Regions from separate parts of the Ferdinandcohnia sp. GQ5 genome, predicted to be linked through region 2. Evidence: predicted binding sites of a transcription regulator. Region 2 holds the regulator's gene; the other holds the start of a gene.

Region 1 (3,217 bases), on a different contig from region 2:
CAAGAAGGAGAAAAGGTCGTAAAAGGTCAATTAATTGGTCATATCGGTAGTACGGGCAATTCAACAGGTCCACATTTACATTTTGAAGTACATAATGGAGAATGGAATGCTTCTAGAAATAATGCGATTGACCCTCTTTATATGCTAACCGATGAACAAATTCTAGTTCCTACATTAATGGAATTGGAAAAAGAGGGCGTTGAAGTTTCAAAAAAGCTTGAAACCTATACAGTGAGGGCTGGGGATTCATTATCAGTAATTGCGAATAGGGTAGGTTTATCAGTTGAAGAAATCAAAATGTTAAATCAGTTAACAGATGATTTAATTTTTCCAAATCAAATTTTAATTGTCGAAAAATCCTAAATAATTTTGAGCTTTTCTATTCCCCTATAGTGACAAGTTCATGTATAATAAGAAAAACTTTGGGGGGATTCGTTATGCGAACTGATTATCACAATCATTTAGAGCTTGGAACGCTTGAATTAGACTATTTAATGAAGTTTATTGACGAAGCAAAGGCAAAAAAAATTGACCATTTTGGGATTTCTGAACACGCATATCATTTTTATCAGACAAAAGATATTCTGAGTAATCCTTGGGTTGATGCAAGAAGATATTATGACATGAAGGATTATGTAGATTTATTTAAGCTTGCCTGGAAAAATAATATTGATGTAAAGATGTCAATTGAAATGGATTATACACCTGGAAAGCATGCAGAAATGGAAAAATTCATTTCTTCTTATGATTTTGATTATGTAATTGGCTCCATTCATTGGGTTGGCGATTTTGGAATTGACCTTGCGGAGTTCCGTGAAGAATGGGATAAAAGGGATCTACATGATACATATACAAAGTATTATGATCAGGTGATTACATTGGCAGAATCAAACCTATTTGATATTATCGGCCATATTGATCTAGTCAAGATTTTTAAATATATTCCTGAAGATGAGGAGTTTCTCCTGCATCAATTTGATCGTGCAACTACCGCATTAGCAAACTCAAAAACATGCGTTGAAATTAGTACAGCTGGATTACGAAAGCCTATTGGAAAGCTTTATCCAGATCCTCGACTACTGCAAATGTGCTTTAACAAAAACATTCCTATCGTCTTGTCATCAGACGCACATCGACCACAGGATGTAGGAGCAGATTTTGATCAAGCAATTGAACTAGCTAAGAGTGTAGGCTACAAAACCTTAATGACATTTGAAAAAGGGGAACGCATTGAAGTTCCACTCGGATAAACGAACGACAAAAAGCAGGCATTGCCTGCTTTTTACCATTTTAAAAAAAGAACCCTAAAACGAAAGGGTTCTTCTTTTAATATAAGGACTATTCAAATTTTAGTGGATCACCGTCGAATGGCTCGTCGGCTACCTTAATGGAATCCGTTGGGCAACCTTCAAAAGCATCGATCATGTCTTCCTCTAATATTTCTGGAATTTCTACAATTCCTTGGTTATCATCAAGTGTTACAAATGCGATTCCGTCATCATCGTAATCGTAGATGTCAGGTGCAGCTGCACCACATGCACCACATGCGATACAAGTTTCTTTGTCAACAATGGTATACTTTGCCATGTTTACTTTACCTCCCAAAAAATCGTTACATGTATAAAATGTATATTTATAGTAGTTCCCCATCCTACTTCCTCATAGCATGGAAACAGCTTCCTCATACTCATTGTATAGCTGTTCACAAAACTTTTCAATAAAAATATATAGTGAGATTGCTTATTCTAAAGGGGTTTTTCACGTTTGACAAGCATGTTCATAATTCCACACGAAAACATCCCACTTTTCGTTATTATTTGATAAAATAATAGTAACATTCGTTCGACAATTTTCCATCTATTTCGTCGTTTAAAGGGGGGGGAGAAACCGTGAACATTACTTATCGTTCAATCTTAATCTTGTATAGTTTGCATAAACTAGATGGTGAACGCACTGTTTATGGGATTCATCACTTGTTGAACGGTAAAAAATCCTCCCAAACGATTGGGGATGCGAATTTATTTGGTCTCACTCCTTTATTCGGTATTCTAAGGCCGATCGGAAGGGAACAGGTTGAGAAGGAAATACAAATCCTTCGTGAACATGCTCTAATTGAAGAAATAACAGCTTCAAGTAATAAATTTACCATTACATCTCTTGGTGAACGTGTATTAAAAAAGGAATTTGAAAACAAACCGATTCCTCCCCATTTAAATGGCTGGAAGCACAATGAACAATCCATCTTACTATGGCGTAGGCTTTCATTGTTAACGCAGGTATTGTCGAATTTAGTAAATGGGAAAAAACAGTATACTCCTATCCAACAAGAGGATTCAATTGTTGACTGGGTAAAAGGATTCTTAATTAAGTATGGACATACTCGATTTACATTATCAGAAGCCATTTACAATGAGGTTTTGTCGGTCCTTGAAATGGTCACAGAGCTTGAATCAACTATTTTTGTCATGAGGCTGACCAGTTCAGCGAGAATTGGCTATACTATCGATCAGATTAGTTCTTTACTAGGTGAGGATGAAATATGGTGCCAGGTTCTCTTTTTACATACCTTACATACAATCATTCATCATCTTGAAATGAATAGGCACAGTTTCCCTCTTCTAGGTTCTATGATCGAGGCTAATCATCAAGAGGAAGTATTGCTAACAGTTTCAACAAAGAAAACGTATCAATTGCTATTACAGGGTAAAACAATCGATGAAATTGGAATCATTCGAAATCTAAAACGGAATACAATTGAAGATCATATTGTAGAAGTTACACATCAAAAACCTGATTTTTCAATTGACCGTTTCGTTACTCACGAGCATCAGCAGCAGATTTTATCTGTATATAAGACATTAAATGTAAAGCAATTACGACCTTTAAAGGAAAAATTGTCAAATGACATCTCGTATTTTGAAATTAGGCTAGTCCTTGCAAGATTTGGTGGTAAACATGGATCTTAATTTAGTTTTAAAAGAAAAATTTAATCATTCTACGTTCCGAGAAGGGCAAAAGGAAATTATAGAAGATATTTTAGCTGAACATGACGTCATGGCCCTCTTACCAACTGGTGGAGGAAAATCACTGTGTTATCAGCTTCCTGCTCAAATTCTCGATGGTAGTGTACTTATCATTTCACCACTTGTTGCACTTATGGAAGATCAGGTTCTTCAAATAAGAAAAATGGGTGAAAAAAGGGTAATTGCCCTTAACA
Region 2 (3,217 bases):
CAATGGTTCACCGTGTGCCTTTGACTTTCCAGCTCGGTTTGGAGAACCATAACCAATTGTCGTTCGAACTTCAATGAGAGCTGGACGTGCTAAATCTCCTTTAGCCTCCTCAATCGCTTTATCAATCGCTTCTACATCATTCCCATCCTCAACACGTAGATATTGCCAGCCATAGGACTTATACCTTTGTTCGATAGATTCTGAAAACGCTTGATTAAGATCACCATCAAGGGAAATATCATTAGAATCATACAAAACAATTAGTCGACCTAATTTTAGATGTCCTGCTAATGATGAAGCCTCACCTGATACACCTTCCATCAGGTCACCATCACCACAAATGGCATATGTATAATGGTTAACAATTTCAATTGAGTCATTATTATAGACACCCGCTAAATGGCGTTCTGCCATCGCCATTCCAACAGCCATAGCAATACCTTGGCCGAGTGGGCCAGTAGTTGCATCGACACCTGCCGTGTGGCCATACTCAGGATGCCCCGGGGTCTTACTGCCCCATTGGCGAAACTGCTTTAAGTCATCAATTGTTAAGTCGTAACCAGATAGGTGTAACATACTGTACAATAATGCAGAGCCGTGTCCCGCAGATAAAACAAATCGATCACGGTTGAACCAATGTGGGTTTTTCGGGTTATGTTTCATATGTCGAGTCCATAAAGCATATGTCATGGGTGCTGCTCCCATTGGCATACCTGGGTGTCCTGAATTTGCCTTTTCAACAGCATCAATAGAAAGTGTTCGAATTGACGCTATCGACAAGTCTGTTAGTGATTGTGTCATAAAAATAAACATCCTTTCAAGAGTTTCTAACGAACTAACATAAAACATAGCAGTTCTTCATTGATAGTATGCACAAAAAAAAAAGAATACATAGAAATCTATGTATTCTTTATTAATGCAATCTTTTCCGCTTACTATTTTTCAGTTTTTCTGGGGTTACATCATTACCCTCTGGATCAACAACTTTTACAGAATGTAATGTATTAGTCATTGAACTTCTAAAAACACGTAGGTACTCTTGTCTAAGCTCTTGCTGTTCTTCTTTTTCTTTATCCGTAAGACCAACTGTCTTCGCTTTTTTTGCAAGAGCATTGATCCGATTGATTTTATCTTTTGAAAGCATAATTATTACTCCTTGTTTATTCTTTTCTAAATCATAGTTCATAGTACTAGATGAAAAGATATTTTACAAGTCATCCACATTACGCATTTAGCTTGCACTAATAATAACCATTCCCATACTTAATAAAACAAATAGTACATAATAGATAAATCCGCCTTGTAATTTCCTTAACATCTTTATTTCACTCCTATAGAATGTTTGTTCGTATTTTATATTTCTATTATAGACCGAACATTTGTTTTGTGTCAACAAAAATTCGAACTTATGTTTGTATAATCTAGTAAAACATGCTATACTCAACTTAAGAAATTCGGTATTTGTCGAATTTACTAGGTCACCTGAACAGTGAGATCGAAGAGAAGATTTAAATACATATATAATATAAGTGCAAGGGGATGAGCGAAGATGACAACGAAGCTTTCTAAAAGACAGCAGGATATATTGAATTACATAAAACAAGAAGTTAAAGAAAAGGGCTACCCACCTTCCGTAAGGGAAATTGGGGAGGCTGTTGGTTTAGCATCAAGTTCAACAGTACACGGACATTTGTCCAGACTAGAAAGCAAAGGCTTGATTCGAAGAGACCCTACTAAACCTCGCGCGATTGAAATTTTACAAGTTGACGAAAATGAAACAATTCCAACTGCAAACGTTGTGAATGTCCCAGTCATAGGTAAGGTTACTGCAGGACAACCAATTACAGCTGTGGAAAATATTGAAGAGTACTTCCCATTACCTGATCGTTTTGCTGCCCATGATGACCAAATTTTTATGCTTGAGATAATGGGAGATAGTATGATCGAAGCGGGGATTCTTGACGGAGACTATGTGATTGTTAGACAACAGCATTCAGCTAACAATGGGGATATTGTTGTTGCAATGACAGAGGAAGATGAAGCGACTGTAAAACGTTTCTTTAAGGAAAAAGATCATATCCGCTTGCAACCGGAAAACTCAATGCTCGAACCGATCATCCTTAAAAACGTAGTCATATTAGGAAAAGTTATTGGCGTATACCGTACAATTCATTAATCTAAAAAAGGAACATTTCTAAATGAAATGTTCCTTTTTTATTAGCAAAAAAACCCTTAACACATCCACGTGTTAAGGGTTCATTTATTAATACATAGTCATGTATTGCTCTCTCTCCCATGGATGAACCTGGGTACGGAACATATCCCATTCGATCTCTTTTGCTTCAATAAAGTGTTCGAACAGATGTCCGCCTAATGCTTTGATTAACACTTCATCCTGCTTAAGCATATCCAATGCAAGAGATAAAGTTGGTGGTAAATCCACAATGCCCGCTTCATTACGCTCTTCTTTATTCATCACATAGATGTTTCTGTCAACAGGTGCTGGTGGTGTCAATTTGTTTTTGATACCATCTAATCCTGCAGCTAATAGTACAGCCATTGCCATATAAGGGTTTGCTGCCGGGTCAACTGAACGCACCTCGACACGTGTGCTTAAACCACGTGAAGCTGGGATACGAACAAGTGGACTTCTATTTTGAGCAGACCAAGCCACATAGCAAGGTGCTTCATAACCAGGTACTAGTCGTTTATATGAGTTTACAGTTGGATTTGTAACAGCTGTAAAATTAGGCGCATGCTTTAAAATACCTGCAATAAAATGTCTAGCATTATCACTTAATTGTAGATCCGCATTAGGATCAAAGAATGCATTTTCCGCGCCTTTGAATAATGATAGGTTACAGTGCATTCCTGAACCCGCTACTCCAAACAATGGTTTTGGCATAAAGGTTGCATGTAAACCATGTTTACGAGCAATTGTTTTTACAACAAGCTTAAAAGTCTGAATTTCATCACACGCTGTTAAAGCATCCTCGTATTTAAAATCAATTTCATGTTGTCCAGGTGCAACCTCATGGTGAGAAGCTTCAATTTCAAATCCCATTTCCTCAAGCTCTAATACGATATCACGGCGGCAGTTTTCACCAAGGTCTGTTGGCGCTAAGTCAAAGTAACCACCATTATCGTTAAGTTCAAGAGTTGGTTCACCTTTTTCATTTAACTTAAATAAGAAAAACTCAGGTTCAGGGCCAAGATT

What was found. Region 2 encodes LexA, which represses DNA repair genes until DNA is damaged. Its sites were predicted from a motif close to CGAACATATGTTCG; they were not measured.
Region 1: the regulator LexA is predicted to act here: its motif matches at 1,832-1,845, upstream of AC6CHV_RS11580 (4Fe-4S domain-containing protein).

The regions. Positions count from the first base shown of each region.
Region 1 is NZ_JCAXEW010000008.1:77,755-80,971, reverse strand. It holds gene AC6CHV_RS11590 (peptidoglycan DD-metalloendopeptidase family protein) at 1-363, shown strand, start outside; gene AC6CHV_RS11585 (histidinol-phosphatase HisJ family protein) at 438-1,250, shown strand; gene AC6CHV_RS11580 (4Fe-4S domain-containing protein) at 1,339-1,587, opposite strand; gene AC6CHV_RS11575 (helix-turn-helix domain-containing protein) at 1,890-2,966, shown strand; gene AC6CHV_RS11570 (RecQ family ATP-dependent DNA helicase) at 2,956-3,217, shown strand, end outside.
Region 2 is NZ_JCAXEW010000001.1:32,839-36,055, reverse strand. It holds gene tkt (transketolase) at 1-801, opposite strand, end outside; gene AC6CHV_RS00160 (DUF896 domain-containing protein) at 914-1,144, opposite strand; gene lexA (transcriptional repressor LexA) at 1,550-2,176, shown strand; gene glnA (type I glutamate--ammonia ligase) at 2,264-3,217, opposite strand, start outside.